Regions from separate parts of the Arthrobacter sp. 49Tsu3.1M3 genome, predicted to be linked through region 4. Evidence: riboswitches for the same ligand, from Rfam matches in the RefSeq annotation. Region 4 holds a riboswitch; each other region holds the start of a gene.

Region 1 (4,047 bases), on a different contig from region 4:
GTCCGCCATTGCTCGGCCATGATTCCGACGAGCCGCATGGCGGCCAGGGTGCCCAGGACGAAGCGGTGCGGCAGTTTTGCGTTCTGGGCCAGGGCGTCGGCCAGGTCCGTGGGGTCGGTGCAGCTCATCAGCAGCACCGCAGGCAATGCGATCGCGAGCCCGCGGAGCATGAAGCCGATCCCCAGCTGGAGCGAACCGGCGCTGATGGACCAGATTCCGGCATCGAGCAGGACCGGTCCGGAATCGGGCGCCAGGATGGCCGTGCTCCAGCCGCCCAGCGCCGCCGCGAGGATCAGCGGCCAGCCGCGCTGCCACAGCACGGCCGCAGTCAGGCCCGCCAGCGGCAGGAGGAGCACTTCGCAGGCGAGCGCCACCGACGCCGACACCCAGTCGATGGACAGCGCCAGGACCAGGGTGACCAGGGTGACCGCCGTGAACTTGGCGAGCGGGTTGGCTCGGGTCAGCAGCGCATGGTTGCCGCGCAGGCTCAGGGCGTCCCTCATGGCGAGGCACCTTCCGGCAGCTGAAGATCCGGGCCGGGAGCGTCCGCGGCGGCGGTTTCCCGTGGCCGGAGTTGGAGTTCGGTGCCACCGAGGACGGCGCTGAATTCGGCGTCGTGCGTCACGGACACGACGGCGGTGCCGGCGTCGAGGAGTTCGGAGAGGAACGAGGCGAGTTCGGCCCAGGTATTGGCATCCTGGCCGAAGGTGGGCTCGTCCAGAACCAGCACCTGGGGGTGCGCCGCCAGCACAGTGGCTACCGAAAGGCGCCGCTTCTCGCCGCCGGAGAGCGTGTAGGGGTTGGCGTCCACAAGCTCCGTCAGCCGCAGCCGCTCCAGCAGTTCGTCCACGCGGTCTTCGCCGTAGCCGAGGTGGCGCGGGCCGAACATGAGCTCGTCGAGGACCTTGCCGGTGACGAACTGGTGCTCGGGTTCCTGGAAGACGGTTCCGATCCTGGCGATCAGCTGCTGGGCCTTCCACCGGTAGGGATCGGGTCCGGCGCCCCTGCCTAACCGATCAGCGGAGCGACCAGTGGCGGGACTGCTCAGCGCCTCCGTGGCCGAGACCGTTCCCGCGACGGGCCGCAGGAGACCGGCCAGTGTCAGCGCCAGGGTGGACTTCCCCGTGCCGTTCTGTCCGGTGATGGTCAGCGCCTCGCCGGCGCGGACCCGGACCGAGACCCCGGACTGGACCGGACGCGGCGCGATGGTGCGGAAGCCGTCGCGCATCCCGGCCCGCCGCGGCCGCTCGCGGGACACGGCGAGCGCGTCGGCCGTGAGCAAAATCTGTCCCTCGCCCCGCGCCGGTGTCCGCATCCGCGTCGCGGGGACGTAGCCCGGCACCCAGACGCCCGCACCGATGAGCATGTCCCGCGCCTCGGCCAGGACCCGGTCCGGCGGTCCGTCGATCAAGACCGCCGAGTCCGTGGCGGACCCTGGCTGCAGCACCACGATCCTGTCCACCAGGTCTTTCCAAACTCCCACCCGGTGCTCCACGACCACCAGCGTGGCGCCCGTCTTGTCCAGGCAGCGTTCCACGGCGTCGCGGACCTCCAGGACGCCCGCGGGGTCGAGGTTGGCGGTCGGCTCGTCGAGCAGCAGCAGCCCTGGCCGCATGGCGAGGATCCCGGCGAGCGCCAGCCGTTGCTTTTGTCCGCCGGAGAGGGCCGCCGTCGGGTGGTCCAGCGGCAGCTGTCCCAGCCCGACGTCGTCGAGGGCCTCGCGCACGCGCGGCCAGATCTCCGCCGCCGGGACTGCGAGGTTCTCCGCCCCGAAGGCGACGTCGTCGCCGAGGCGGGAGAGCACCACCTGCGTTTCCGGGTCCTGCTGCACCAGCCCGGCGCGGCCGCGCTGCGCCCGGGGCGCGGCACCGTCGATCAGCAGGCTGCCGGTCTCGTCTGCATCTTCGGCGTTGCCGGCGTCGCCGGGGTCGCCGGGGTCGCCGGCCCCGCCGTCGCCCAGCACGCCGGCCAGGGCGTGGAGCAGCGTCGACTTGCCGGCGCCGGAGGGCCCCAGCAGGAGCACGCGCTCCCCCGGCCGGATGTCCAGGTCAAGGCCGCTGACCGCGGGCCGGGTCCGTCCGGCGTGCCGCCAGCCCCAGCCGCGGGCCGTGACGGCGGCCGGACGGACGCCCGGTGAAGATCTCATCGTTCTCTGCAGGATTCAGCGACGGGGCTCAGGAGAAGACGGGCTCCGTGGCGGCCTTGCGCGAGGCAAAGGAGCCCAGCACTCCGGTCTTCGCCAGGCCGCGGGTGGCGAGCCAGGCCAGTCCGCCGGCAATCACTGCGCCGGAGATCGTGGTGAAGACGATGTAGGCGAGCTTGTCGCCGGCTTCGTAGGCGATGTTCCAGCCCCACGGCAGGAAGGAATCGTTCAGGCCGCAGAAGAGGCCCGCGCCAACGCCGGCCAGCAAGGACACGGGCAGGTTGAACTTCTTGTAGAGGAACGCCGCGAAGACAAGTTCGGCGCCGAGGCCCTGCAGGATGCCGGAGATCAGCACCGTGGTGCCGTACTGCGAACCCATGATCAGCTCGCCGGTGGCAGCGACGGTTTCGCAGAAGAGCGCGGCGCCCGGCTTGCGGATGATGAGCATGCCCAGCACCGCCGGGATCATCCAGCCCCCGGCGTAGAGTCCGCTCAACGGCGGGTAGACCGCGTTGACCGGAGTCGAGATCAGGTTCGCGCCCTGGGACCAGGCCCAGAAGATGACGCCGCCGGCAACGGCGATCAACGCGGCCACCACAATGTCCACCACGCGCCAGCTGTAATTGCGCCGGGCGGCTGAACGGCTGGCCGAACCATGCTGTGCTGAAATATCTGTCATGTCGTCCTCCTGAGGAACAGGAGGGGAGGGTGCTCCGGCCGGTCTCGGCTTCCGCCGCCCTCCGCGCACCCTGAGAACTCGACTCCCTTGCGCCGGTACTAACCGGATCAGGTTCGAGGGTCTGCGGCTGTCCGCACTCTCAGCGCCCACCAAAGGTTTCCCCGGATTGTTCCGGCGATGCCCGACGGCGGCGCTCCCCTGTCGTGATTATTTTCGCCCTTGTGGGCTGGCTTAGTTTACACCCGGACGGCCGGGTTTTCAGTGCTGTGCCGTCACAATCGTGGACCGGACGGCGGCGGTCCCGGCGGCCGGGAAAACCCTCTTGGTAGAGTCGTCGTGCCGGACCCCCGGACCCGCCAGCGGGCGGCCTCGTCACCCACCGGAAAGCTGGAATATTTTGTCGCACACACCGGTCACCCAAGATCCCTCCGGGGAATACGATCCCGACTCGAGTGAGCCGCAGCCTCAGGGTTCCCTGGCGGCGCTCATCGGCCGCGTGCTGGCCGAGATGGAGGCGCTCCAGTTCGCGTCGTTCAGCAAGGATGACGCCCTGGACCTCGGGCTCCTCCTTGTCGAGCTGGGCAGGCAACGCTCGCTGCCCATCGCCGTCGACATCACCAAAGGCGAGCAGGTGCTCTTCCACGCCGCGCTGGACGGCGCCACACCGGACAATGAGCGCTGGATCAACGCCAAGAAGCGCACAGCCATGCGCTATGAGGTCCCGTCCCTGCTGGTGGGCCTCCGGGCCCGCGCTGCCGGCGGAAGGATCGAGGACAACGCCTGGTGGGATCAGTCGGAGTTCGCCGCCCACGGCGGGGCGTTCCCCATTTACGTGCGCGGCACGGGCGCCGTCGCCGTCGTCACCGTCTCCGGCCTGCCCCAGAAGGCGGATCACGAACTCGTGGTCGAGGCCCTGCGGATGGTCCTCACCCCGGAACGCTAGGCTAGGGGAAAACCGTTCCCGTCCCAAGGAGACCGAAGAATGAACATCCTCATCAAGCTGCTCGGCACCGGCGTCAGCCTCCTGGCAGGCTTTGCCGGCACCAAGCTGGTGGACACCATGTGGGAAAAGTCCACGGGCAACAAGCCCCCCAAGGGCCAGGAGGACGACGTTCCCACCACCCTGCGCTCGGCCCTGACGTTCGCCCTGATCTCCGCATCGGTCAGCGCCATCATCCAGGTGCTCGCCAACCGCGGCACCCAGCGCGCGATCACCCGCTTCGCC
Region 2 (4,047 bases), on a different contig from region 4:
TGGCGCCCAAGGTAGAGCCCGCCGTCCTGTTCGGCCACAGCCTCCAGGCCGAGGGCGCGCTGGTAGTAGTCGGTCATCAGCTTCATGTCGCCGACCTTGAGCATCACGGTGCCCATGGTGAGTTCGGCAGGAAGGAGGTTCTGGGTGCTGGCTTCTGCGGTCATGGCAACGCTCCGTGGATTCTGTAGCCACCGGCCTTCGGCGACTCTACATAAAGATAAATTACTTGAAGCTTCAATTTATTCCTAACGGCCGCCTGACGCCCGGTCCAGCGGGACCCCGCGCAGCACGATGCGCCGGATCTGACGGAGCGTGGCCGGATTGCTCCGCGGATCCTCGGCGGTGACGAGGACATCGGCGCTTGCCCCTTCGCCGATGGAGTCCGCGCCGAGCCAGGTCCGCGCGGACCAGCTGGCGGCGTTGAGGGCGTCAGCGGCGGGGAGGCCGGCGGCGTGCAGGGCCTGGATTTCGTCCACGATCCTGCCATGGCTGATCACGCTGCCGGCGTCGGTACCGGCGTAGATCTTCACCCCAGCTTCGTGGGCTTCGAGGATCCGCTCCGCCCGTCGCTCCCACAGCGAGCGCATGTGGGCTGCGTAGCGGGGGAACTTGGCCTCCGCCCGGGCCGCGATGTCCGGGAACGTGGCGATGTTGATCAGGGTGGGCACGATCGGAACACCCTGTCCGAGGAAGCGCGGCAGGTGCCGCGGCAATAGCCCGGTGGCGTGTTCAATGCAGTCGATCCCGGCGTCGAGCATGTCATCAAGGGTGTCTTCGGCGAAGCAGTGTGCGGTGACGCGGGCCCCCTCATCGTGGGCGGCCCGGACAGCGTCCTTGACCGTCCGGGCGGGAAAGCTGGCGGCAAGATCGCCGGCGTCACGGTCGATCCAGTCCCCCACGAGCTTGACCCAGCCGTCGCCCGCGCGGGCCTGCTTCCGCGCAGCCTCGACGAGATCCTCCGGCTCGACCTCGACGGCGAGGCCCGGCAGGTAGCGCCGGGTCCTCGCGAGGTGCCTGCCCGCGCGGATGATCCGGGGAAGGTCCGCGCGTTGCTGGAGCCAGCGGGTGTCGTGGACGGCGCCGGCATCGCGGATCAGCAGCGTCCCGGCGTTGCGGTCCGCCAGGGCCTGGGATTCCGCGGTGTCCTCGGAAACGTCCCCGCCCGGGCCGAGGCCGATGTGGCAGTGTGCGTCCACGAGGCCGGGCATGACCCAGCCGTCCAGCACGAGCTCCGGCGCGGCCGCGGGCCGGCGAAAGGTCAACCGGCCTTCCACCGACCACAACCCGTGTCGGACCTGGTCCGCCGCCGTGAGGATGGGCCCGCTGAACTCGATAATGCTGGTCATGGCCTAAAGCCTAATCCGCATGGCAATCCGCGGGCCCAGATCATCCAGCCCCAGCTGAGCTTCGTGGATCCGCAGGGCTGCCACCGCCGGCCCCGGCCGGGCGATTTCCTCGAACCCGCAGCCCGCGTACAACGGCGCGTTGAACGGGACGCCTGCGAAAGTGCAAAGCGTCATCCATGAATAGCCGCGGCCTCGGGCCGCATCGAGGGCCGCCTCCACCAGCGACCGTCCGATCCCCCGCCTGGCAAAGTCCGGCTGCACGGAGAGTTGCTCCAGATGGGCCTGGCCGCCGAGTTCGTCACCGCGGTCCGCCGTGCGCGTCACACTCGACCGCCGGCCGGAGGTGCGTGGTAGCTTCGTCTACGACCACACGGGTGCCCCTGCAGGGGCTGAGATCGGGCTGACGCAGCCTGCGACCGTTGAACCTGTCCGGGTAATGCCGGCGAAGGAAGTGAGTATTTCCGTGAACACCCAAGTGACACAGCACAGCCCTGCCCACGATCAGTCAGCACCCGCTGGGTCTGCCCAGCATGTGTCTGACCCCAGCCAGCCTCCGGCCCCCACACAGTCCCTGAAGTCCCACTCGCTGGCCTTCAGCACGGACCCGGACCACGGGATCCGCGTGCCGGTGACCGAGATCGCCCTGGAACCCTCCCCGGGCGGTGTCCGGAACCCGCCGTTCCGGGTGTACCGCACGGCCGGGCCGGGCAGCGATCCGGTCCGCGGGCTGGAGCCGTTCCGCACCCCCTGGATTGAGGCCAGGGCGGACACCGAACCCTACGCCGGCCGGGAACGGGAGCTGCTCGACGACGGCAAATCGGCGGTGCGCCGCGGTGCGGCGTCGGCCGAGTGGCGGGGCGGCCGGCCGGTGCCGCGCCGGGCCGTTGAGGGCAGGACCGTCACGCAGATGCGCTACGCCCGCGACGGTGTCATCACCCAGGAAATGCGGTTCGTCGCGCTGCGCGAGAACTGCGATGTGGAGCTGGTGCGCAGCGAGGTGGCCGCGGGCCGCGCGATCATTCCCAACAACGTCAACCACCCCGAATCCGAGCCGATGATCATCGGCAAGGCGTTCCTGGTGAAAATCAACGCCAATATCGGCAACTCCGCCGTGACCAGCTCCATCGCCGAGGAAGTCGACAAACTCCAGTGGGCCACGCAGTGGGGCGCGGACACCGTCATGGACCTCTCCACCGGGGACGACATCCACACCACGCGCGAGTGGATCATCCGCAACTCCCCCGTCCCCATCGGAACGGTCCCGATCTACCAGGCGCTGGAGAAGGTCAACGGCGAGGCGAACGCCCTGACCTGGGAGATCTTCCGGGACACCGTGATCGAACAGTGCGAGCAGGGCGTGGACTACATGACCATCCACGCCGGCGTGCTGCTGCGGTATGTGCCCCTGACGGCCAACCGGGTCACCGGCATCGTGTCCCGCGGCGGTTCCATCATGGCCGGCTGGTGCCTGGCGCACCACCGGGAGAACTTCCTGTACACCCACTTCGATGAGCTGTGCGAGGTCTTCGCACGCTACGACGTCGCGTTCTCCCTGGGCGACGGGCTGCGGCCGGGCGCGACGGCGGACGCCAACGACGCGGCACAGTTCGCCGAACTGGACACCCTGGCCGAGCTGACGCAGCGGGCCTGGGCCTTCGACGTGCAGGTCATGGTGGAGGGCCCCGGGCATGTGCCCTTCCACCTCGTCCGGGAAAACGTGGAGCGCCAGCAGGAACTCTGCAAGGGCGCCCCGTTTTACACGCTCGGGCCGCTCGTAACGGACATCGCGCCGGGCTATGACCACATCACCTCGGCGATCGGCGCAACCGAGATCGCCCGCTACGGCACCGCCATGCTCTGCTACGTCACGCCCAAGGAACACCTCGGGCTGCCGAACAAGGACGACGTGAAGACGGGCGTGATCACTTACAAGATCGCGGCCCATGCCGCCGACCTCGCCAAGGGCCACCCCGGCGCCCACGAACGCGACGATGCCCTGTCCAAGGCAAGGTTCGAGTTCCGCTGGCGGGACCAGTTCGCGCTGTCCCTGGACCCGGTCACGGCCGAGGCCTTCCATGATGAGACGCTTCCCGCGGAGCCGGCCAAGACAGCCCACTTCTGCTCGATGTGCGGTCCGAAGTTCTGCTCCATGCGGATCAGCCAGGACATCCGGGACGAATACGGTTCAGCGGATTCGCAGGCCGCCCGTGCCGAGATGGCGGCCGGAATGCGGGCGAAGAGCAGCGAGTTCCTCGCCGCGGGCGGCAAGGTCTACCTGCCGCAGCCCTCGGTGGGAGGACCCGCAGCCTCCTAGGAGGCCCGGGCGTGCTGGCGCCGGCTGACCTCGGCAATGTAGGAGCGGATGGCCCGGTCCCCTTCGGCTGAATCCTGGGGCCGGTGCCCTCCCGGCGCCGTGCGGTGCAGGGCCCCGGTCTCGCGCAGGTAGCCGGCGATTTCCTCATAGAGAGGTTCCCAGCCGCCGGTCAGCACCAGGGTCGGCACGCCCGGCACGATCTGCAGCGGGGCTTCCCACGGCGGCGCCTGCAGGCGGAGCCGGCGCGCAGCCCGGAGGGCCTCCGGCGTCGTGGCCCCGGGGGCGTCCGCCGCGAATGCGCGGCGGATGAACTCCCGCTGGAAGTCGTCGTCGCTGAGGTTGTGCCGGACGTCGAAGAGCGGCTGCATGAGGGCCCGGTGCGCGGCG
Region 3 (4,047 bases), on a different contig from region 4:
GTTCCTGGCCCGCCGCGAGTCCGTGGACCGCCAGATGATCGTCCGCCAGCGCGACGACAGAATCCAGATCGGTGTCCTTGAAGACGGCGTCCTGGCTGAGCACTTCGTGTCCAAGACCCAGCAGGACTCACTGATCGGCAACGTTTACCTGGGCAAGGTCCAGAACGTGCTGCCCTCCATGGAGGCCGCTTTCGTGGACATCGGCCGCGGCCGCAACGCCGTGCTCTACGCCGGTGAAGTGAACTGGGAGTCCGTCAACCTCGAGGGCAAGCAGCGCCGGATCGAAAACGCGCTGAAGTCCGGCGACTCCGTGCTGGTCCAGGTCACCAAGGACCCGGTCGGCCACAAGGGCGCCCGCCTCACCAGCCAGATCTCGCTGCCCGGCCGGTACCTCGTGTATGTGCCCGGCGGTTCCATGACCGGCATCTCCCGCAAGCTGCCCGACGTCGAACGCAACCGCCTCAAGCGGATCCTCAAGGACCGCCTGCCCGAGGACGCGGGCGTCATTGTCCGCACCGCGGCCGAGGGGGCTTCCGAGGAAGAGCTGACCCACGACATCAACCGCCTCCGCGCGCAGTGGGAAGGCATCGAGAGCCAGTCGACGTCCACCAAGATCCTGGCCCCCGAGCTGCTCTACGGCGAACCTGACCTGACCATCAAGGTGGTCCGGGACGTCTTCAACGAGGACTTCTCCAAGCTGATCGTCTCCGGCGAGGAAGCCTGGGACACCATCGAGGCCTACGTCACCTACGTCGCACCTGACCTCGTGGGCCGGCTCGAGAAGTGGACCAAGGACACGGACATCTTCGCGGCCTGGCGCATCGACGAGCAGATCCACAAGGCCCTGGACCGGAAGGTCTTCCTGCCCTCGGGTGGTTCGCTCGTGATCGACCGCACCGAAGCCATGACCGTGGTGGACGTCAACACCGGCAAATTCACCGGCTCCGGCGGCAACCTCGAGGAAACCGTCACCAAGAACAACCTGGAAGCGGCCGAAGAAGTCGTCCGGCAGCTGCGCCTGCGCGATATTGGCGGCATCATCGTGATCGACTTCATCGACATGGTGCTCGAATCCAACCGCGACCTCGTGCTGCGCCGCATGGTGGAGTGCCTGGGCCGGGACCGGACCAAGCACCAGGTGGCCGAGGTGACCTCGCTGGGCCTCGTACAGATGACCCGCAAGCGGATGGGCACCGGGCTGCTGGAAGTCTTCGGCGAACAGTGCGAAACGTGTGCGGGCCGCGGCATCGTCACCCACGACGAGCCGGTGGAGCACCGCCGCGCCAACACGGTCGCCGCGGAGCACTATGTGCCGCGCACCGAGGCGCAGCCTGCTGCCCGCCCGGAACGCAAGAGCCGTCGCCGCGGCAGGGGAGGCCAGGGCGTGGAGACCGCGCCGGCCGCACCCGCACCCGTCCACGCCGAACCCACTGAGGCCGAACGCCACGCCAAGGCCGAGGCCACCCGTGCCGCGCTGGCCAACATCGCAGCCGCGGCGCACGCCGCGCACCTGCACGACGGGGAGGCAGCCGCAGCCAGCGACGCCGGGGCCCGCCAGGCCGCCGTCGACGCCGTCACGCAGCTCGCGGCCGCCGACGAGGCAGCCGGCCGCCCCGCAACGGTGCTGACGTTTGGCGGCGAGCAGGTGGCGCTGCCCTTCGTCGAGCACGCGGAGGACGCGCCGTCACCGGCCCTGACCCTGGACCTGCTGACCGAGGCCTTCGCCAACCTGGGCGAAGCCGAAGCCGGCAAGCAGGCCGAGGATCAGGCCGCCGGCCAGGCGGCGCCTGTTGCCGCCCCGGAGGCGACGGCGCCCGAGGCGCCGTCGGCCGTCCGCGCGGCCGAGGCGCCGGCGTCACGCACGGCTGACACCACGCGCGGCCGCCGCGGGCGCCGCAACCGGAGTGCCAGCCGCGCCCAGGGCGCTGCCAACGAAACCTCCGTGGAGCACCGCGAGGCAACCCGGCCGGCCGCGGCCGGATCGGTCCACGAGGCCAAGGCTCCCGCTGCGGCCAAGCCCGCGTCCATCCCGGCCGGCAACGAGCCGATCATCCTCGGGGTCGGCGTGCCGGCGTCGGAGCTGTAGTCCTCCGCGACTGACCACGTCCCCGACCAGTCGCTATTTCGACTGGTCGGGCTGCGGGTCCGGGTCCGGGCAGACGTAACATACGTCCGCCCAGGCCCGGGCCCGCCCGTGCGTTAACGGGTCCGCATGGTGGCAGCGGCTAGGCTGGAACACTGACACGGGGTGCCGGGCATCGGGCCGGCTGAGATCCAGACCCGTTGAACCTGTCCGGTTAGCACCGGCGAAGGGATGTCTGCCTTGTCCGCGAGATCGAATCCGTCCGAGTTCCTGCCCAGCGAGTTTCTGCACAGCGAGTCTCTGCCGGCGCCGCCGCGCATTCCCCGCGTGCTGGCCATCGCCGGCTCCGATCCCTCCGGCGGGGCCGGAATCCAGGCCGACCTGAAGAGCATCGCGGCCAACGGCGGCTACGGCATGGCCGCCATCACCGCCCTGACAGCGCAGAACACCCAGGGCGTGCGCGCCGTCCACGTTCCCCCGGCGGCGTTCCTCACAGCGCAGCTGGACGCCATCAGCGACGACATCGGCATCGACGCCGTCAAGATCGGCATGCTCGGTGACGCCGCCGTGATCGACGCCGTCCGCAGCTGGCTGGAAAAGGTGCGCCCCGCCGTCGTGGTCCTGGACCCGGTGATGGTCGCCACCAGCGGTGACCGTCTGCTGCAGGAATCCGCCGAGGCCGCCCTGCAGGCCCTCCTGCCGCTGGCGGACCTCATCACGCCCAACCTCGCCGAACTCGCCATCCTGCTCAAGGAACCCGTCGCGGCCGACTGGTCCGAGGCCCTGGCGCAAGGCAAGCGGCTGGCCGCCCTGACCGGCACGACCGTCCTGGTTAAGGGCGGACACCTCCAGGGCGGCGAGCCCGGGGACGGGCAGGCCCACGACGCCGACGGCAACGGCCCCGCCAACGACACCAACGACGCCGGCGCCGGCTGCCCGGATGCGCTGGTCAACACCGGCGGCCTGCTCGGCCAGGAAACGGTGGTGGTGCCGGGGGAGCGGATCGCGACGCGCAACAGTCACGGCACCGGCTGCTCCCTGTCCTCGGCCATGGCCACCGTGCAGGCCCGGGTGGGGAACTGGGAAGCGGCGCTGCGGGAAGTCAAGCCGTGGCTGCTGGGCGCGCTCCGCGAAGCCTCGGCCCTGGACGTCGGCACCGGCAACGGCCCGGTCCACCACTTCCACCACCTCCACGGCGGGCAGGGCCTCAAAGGCGGCCAGCGCCGCCCGGCCGGGCACGGTCCGGCGGCGGGGGAGTTCGCCGCAGCCCTGCGCGCAGGAGCCACGGGCGATCTTGAGGCGATTTACGCCCTGGACTTCGTCCGCGGACTCGCTGACGGCACCTTGCCCGAGCACGAGTTCGCGTACTACCTCGCCCAGGACGCCATCTACCTCAACGGCTACTCCCGGGTCCTGGCCCGGGCCGCGGCGATTGCCCCCACCGAGGCCGAGCAGCTGTTCTGGGCCCGTTCGGCGCAGACCTGCCTGGAAGTCGAATCCGAGCTGCACCGTTCCTGGCTCAGCACCCGCCCCACGGCCTCCACCCTGGGCCCGGTCACGAAAGCGTACGTGGACCACCTGCTGGCCGCCTCGGTCTCCGGTAGCTATGGCGTCCTGGTGGCGGCGGCGCTGCCCTGCTTCTGGCTCTACGCCGAGGTCGGTTCCACGCTGCACCGGGAGTTCCTGGCCGGCGGCGCCCCCGGGGAGCACCCCTACGCCAGCTGGCTGCGGACCTACGCCGACGAGGCCTTCGCCGCCGCGACCCGGCAGGCCATCGCGTACACGGACACGGCGGCCAGGCGGGCATCGGAGAGCGAGCGGGAGGCAATGGCCCTGGCTTTCCGGCAGTCATCGCGCTACGAAGTGGACTTCTTCGACGCGCCGCGGCTGTACGCCTGACACGAGCCGGTCCGGACTACCGGTACGATGGTGGGGCACGGTTCCGGAAGTCGTTGCGGCAGCAC
Region 4 (4,047 bases):
GGCGAATAGCGGCGCATCGCCACCGTGGTCAGCTCGGTCCCGGAAGCCACCAGCGCCGCCCCGAGCCCGTCCAGGCTCGGCGCACCACCGGTTCCCATGATGAGGCGGGAGCCGAGCCTAACGCCGTCGACCACGAATGGATCGGCCACCGCACCGGTCATGGGGACGGCCTGTGTTCCTGCAAACGTCGTCTCGTTCATGTGCTGGTCATCCTCCCTGGACTGCCGTGACAAGTTCGACGTCGTCGCCATCGGCGAGCGCCGTGGCGTGCCACTGGCTGCGCGGCACCACTTCGGCGTTGCGGGCCACGGCGACACCGAGCTTTCGCCCGTCGGCGGCGCGGCCGTCGGGGCCGATGCTCCGGCCCGTGAGCTGGCTGACGAGTGTGGAAACGGAGGCGCCGTCGGCGACGCTCTGCTCCGTTCCGTTGAGTCGGATGTTCATGCTGCTTCCTTCTTGGGGCTGTCCCCGGACGTAACCGGGATGCGTGGAAATCGGTCGGGGCGGAACCCGCCCCAGCGTGGATCCGGCGTGAAGTCCATGAGTTGCCGGCACACGGCGGCAGCGGCGGGGGTCAGCAGGACGCCGTGCCGGAAGAATCCTGTGGCGATGATGAGTCCCGGGACGTCCGCGCCGTCGGCTCGTGCGACCCGCCCCAGCAGCGGGGCATTGTCCGGGGTGCCGGGCCGCGCCCGTGCCGTGGCTTCCAAAAGCTCCAGCTCGGCGACCGCAGGCACCAGCTGCTGGGCATCCCGCAGCAGCTGGTAAATTCCGCCGGCGGAAACCGCGTGCGGATCCGACGGTCCATCCTCCCGCTGGGTGGCGCCGATCACCACGGTGCCGTCCTGGCGGGGGACGATGTACACCGGGACGCCGCGCACCATGCCCCGCACGGTGGCCGTGAGCAGCGGTTGCAGATGCGGAGGCACGCGAAGCCGGAGGATGTCGCCGTAGACGGGCCGCAGTGGCAGCGCCAGCCCGGCCGGAAGCTCCTCGAGCGCGGCGGCGCCGAGCCCGTTGGCGACCACGGTCTCCGCAGCCCGCACGGAACCGCCGCCGGCCAACCGCACGCCCGCCACCTGTCCGTCCTGCCACAGCAGGCCTGCCGCGCGCCGCCGGACGAAGACGCCGCCTTCCGCACCGAGCACGCCGGCGAGCCGGGTGATCAGCCGGCGCGGGTCCACCTGGTGGTCGGCCGGGATGTCGAAGGCACACGAGATGCCGGGGCTCAGCAGGGGCTCCCGGGTGCGTGCCTCGCGCACTGTCAGCGGCTCCACGGCCAGGCCGCAGCCCTGCTGGACTTCCCTCAAGTCCGCGAGCGCGCGCCGGTCCGCCGCGTCGGCCCCCACCGCCAGGGTCGGCGTCGTTAGGTAGCCGGTACCCGCCGGGGAATCCGCGCCGGCGGCACCGGCGTCGAGAGCCGCAGCGAATCCTGGCCACAACCGGGAGGCCTCAAGCATCAGTTCCAGGAGCTGTTCCTCCTGGTAGTGCAGTTCACTCACGGGGGCCAGCATGCCGGCCGCGGCCCAGCTGGCTCCGCTGCCGGGAGCATCATCGATCAGGACCACGGACCGGCCCGAGCGGATGGCCTCGAACGCGATGCCATGGCCGATCACCCCTCCGCCGATCACGGCCACGTCGGCACTCGTATCCCCCGCGGTGGTTCCCCCTGCGGTACCGGGCCCTGTGTCACAAACCCGGGCGGCGGCGTCATTTGCGGGTTCGGCCGCACCGCCTGCTCGTGTGCCCATGAAGAATTCCTTCCCTACGCCGGTACTAGCCGGATCAGGTCAAGCGGTCGGCTCTGACGCCCTCTCAGCCGGGCAGCGGCGACATGGCTGCTGCGGGCTCCCGCGGTATGCGCCCAGTTTAGAGGAACTAGGCTGGTCCCATGAGCCAGGACCCTCTCCACACCACCGCCCGCCTCTATCTCTGCACCGACGCCCGCAGGGACCGCGGCGACTTCGAAGACTTCGTGGACGCCGCCTTCGCCGGCGGCGTGGACATCATCCAGTTGCGCGACAAGTCGCTCGAGGCCTCCGAGGAGCTGGAACTGCTGGAGGTCCTGCACACCGCCGCGCAGCGCCACGGGCGGCTGTGGGCCGTCAATGACCGGGCGGACATCGCCTCCCTGTCCGGGGCTCCGGTGTTCCATGTCGGCCAGAAGGACATTTCGCTCGACGCCGCCCGCGGCTTTCTCGGCAAGGATGCCGTGATCGGCCTGTCCACCCACAGCCCCGAGCAGGTGGACGCCGCCATCGCTGCCGCGCCCGGCCGCAGAGGGCTCGATTATTTCTGTGTGGGCCCCGTGTGGGCGACGCCCACCAAGCCGGGACGCGCCGCCGTCGGCCTCGATCTGGTGCGCTACGCCGCCCAGGCGATCGGCGGGGCGGACGCGGAGGGAACCGGCAAGGGCAACGAAAGCCTGCTGCCGTGGTTCGCGATCGGCGGGATCGACCTCAGTAACGTGGAACAGGTAGTCGACGCCGGTGCCCGGCGGATCGTCGTGGTCCGGGCGATCACCGACGCCACTGATCCCGCCCACGCCGCCGCAGCCTTGCTGGCGGCGCTGGACGCCGCAGCATCTTAAGCAGGTCAGTAGCCTGTAATGCCGGCCGGCACGGAAACTATCCGGTGAGACCCAGCTCCGTCATCCGGCGCGCGTGGTTCGCTGCGAGTTCGGCCGCCAGGCCGTTGACCAGCGCCCGGGCGCCGGCGTCGTCCAGCCCCGAGAGTCCGCCGAGGAAGGCGTGCTCAGCGCTGACACGCTGGGCGTGGTTCAGGACCTCCCCCAGCAGGCGTCTGGCCCACAACGCCAGGCGCGACGCCAGCCGGGGGTCATCGGCCAGGGCCGCCTTGAGGCGCTCCTGCAGCACGGCCGTGGACTCCCCGGTGGAGCGGACCTGCCCGATCAACTCACGGGTCGCGTCGTCGACGTACCGGCCGACGACGCCGTAAAAGTCCGCGGCGACCGTGTCGATCACGTAGGCCTTCATGAGGGCTTCGTACCAGTCCGACGGGCGCGTGCGTTCGTGGAAGTGGTCCACAGAGGGCTGGAACGGCAGCATGGCGGCCTCCGTATCCAGGCCCATGTGCTCGAGCCGGGTCCGGACGAGTTCGTAATGCTGGAACTCGACCACCGCCATCCTGCCCAGCACCGCCCGGTCATGCAGCGTGGGCGAATACCGGGCACTCGAGGACAGCCGCTCGAAGGCGGAAAGCTCGCCGTACGCCAGGACTCCCAGCAGGTCGGCAACGAAGCTGTTGTAGAGGGCAGGATCGTCCGCAGTTGCGCTCATCATCCAAGACTAATAGCGGAAATCGGGCTACCCTGATTTTCGTGTCCCATCATCGTCTGACCCCCAGTGTCCACGAGCAGCAGAACCAGCTTGCCGGGGCCCTCAAGGCGTTGCGCACCACGCTGGAACTGCCCGGCCCGTTCCCCGAGGATGTGCTGCGCGACGCGGCGGCGGCGGTGGCCGAGCACAAGCTCCCGGACCTTGACCTCACGCACGTCGAGTTCGTGACCATCGATCCGGCGTCGTCCACCGACCTGGACCAGGCACTGTTTATCGAACGGAGCGACGGCGGCTACAAGGTCTTCTACGCCATCGCCGACGTCCCCTCCTTTGTTGCCCCGGGCGGGGCGCTGGACGCCGAGACCCGGCGCCGCGGCCAGACTTTCTATACCCCGGACGGCCGGATTCCGCTGCATCCGGAGATCATCAGCGAGGCCGCCGGCAGCCTGCTCGCCGGGCAGCTGTGCGCGGCGTTCGTCTGGGAGTTCGAACTCGACGCCGCGGCAGAGGTCGCCTCGGTCCTCGTGCGCCGGGCTCAGGTCCGCAGCCGCGCGAAGCTCAACTACAAAGGCGTCCAGGCCGAGCTCGACGCCGGCACCGCGGCGCCCGTGCTGCAGCTGCTGAAAGAAGTAGGCCTCAAACGCGTGGAACTGGAACGCCTGCGCGGCGGCGCGAGCCTGAACATGCCGGAACAGGAGATCCAGCAGCTGCCCGACGGCGGCTACCGGATCGTGGCGGCCCCGCCGCT

Evidence for each region. Region 4 has a riboswitch for thiamine pyrophosphate ahead of thiO (glycine oxidase ThiO). Riboswitches for the same ligand answer to the same signal wherever they lie in the genome.
Region 1: it holds a riboswitch for thiamine pyrophosphate, as region 4 does, so the genes downstream of both, B5X90_RS05360 (ECF transporter S component) here and thiO (glycine oxidase ThiO) in region 4, are expected to answer to the same signal.
Region 2: it holds a riboswitch for thiamine pyrophosphate, as region 4 does, so the genes downstream of both, thiC (phosphomethylpyrimidine synthase ThiC) here and thiO (glycine oxidase ThiO) in region 4, are expected to answer to the same signal.
Region 3: it holds a riboswitch for thiamine pyrophosphate, as region 4 does, so the genes downstream of both, B5X90_RS18730 (bifunctional hydroxymethylpyrimidine kinase/phosphomethylpyrimidine kinase) here and thiO (glycine oxidase ThiO) in region 4, are expected to answer to the same signal.

The regions. Positions count from the first base shown of each region.
Region 1 covers NZ_FUZD01000003.1:58,217-62,263, reverse strand. Annotated here, with positions in the region: gene B5X90_RS05370 (energy-coupling factor transporter transmembrane component T family protein) at 1-503, opposite strand, end outside; gene B5X90_RS05365 (ABC transporter ATP-binding protein) at 500-2,146, opposite strand; gene B5X90_RS05360 (ECF transporter S component) at 2,175-2,822, opposite strand; TPP riboswitch at 2,889-3,032, opposite strand; gene B5X90_RS05355 (heme-degrading domain-containing protein) at 3,220-3,765, shown strand; gene B5X90_RS05350 (DUF4235 domain-containing protein) at 3,805-4,047, shown strand, end outside.
Region 2 covers NZ_FUZD01000010.1:1,221-5,267, forward strand. Annotated here, with positions in the region: gene B5X90_RS12225 (VOC family protein) at 1-164, opposite strand, end outside; gene B5X90_RS12230 (amidohydrolase family protein) at 246-1,346, opposite strand; gene B5X90_RS12235 (GNAT family N-acetyltransferase) at 1,350-1,670, opposite strand; TPP riboswitch at 1,707-1,814, shown strand; gene thiC (phosphomethylpyrimidine synthase ThiC) at 1,810-3,660, shown strand; gene B5X90_RS12245 (alpha/beta fold hydrolase) at 3,657-4,047, opposite strand, start outside.
Region 3 covers NZ_FUZD01000025.1:4,927-8,973, forward strand. Annotated here, with positions in the region: gene B5X90_RS18725 (Rne/Rng family ribonuclease) at 1-2,086, shown strand, start outside; TPP riboswitch at 2,235-2,332, shown strand; gene B5X90_RS18730 (bifunctional hydroxymethylpyrimidine kinase/phosphomethylpyrimidine kinase) at 2,315-3,982, shown strand.
Region 4 covers NZ_FUZD01000002.1:395,901-399,947, reverse strand. Annotated here, with positions in the region: gene B5X90_RS04795 (thiazole synthase) at 1-200, opposite strand, end outside; gene thiS (sulfur carrier protein ThiS) at 208-444, opposite strand; gene thiO (glycine oxidase ThiO) at 441-1,751, opposite strand; TPP riboswitch at 1,745-1,865, opposite strand; gene thiE (thiamine phosphate synthase) at 1,892-2,590, shown strand; gene B5X90_RS04775 (ferritin-like fold-containing protein) at 2,628-3,302, opposite strand; gene B5X90_RS04770 (RNB domain-containing ribonuclease) at 3,341-4,047, shown strand, end outside.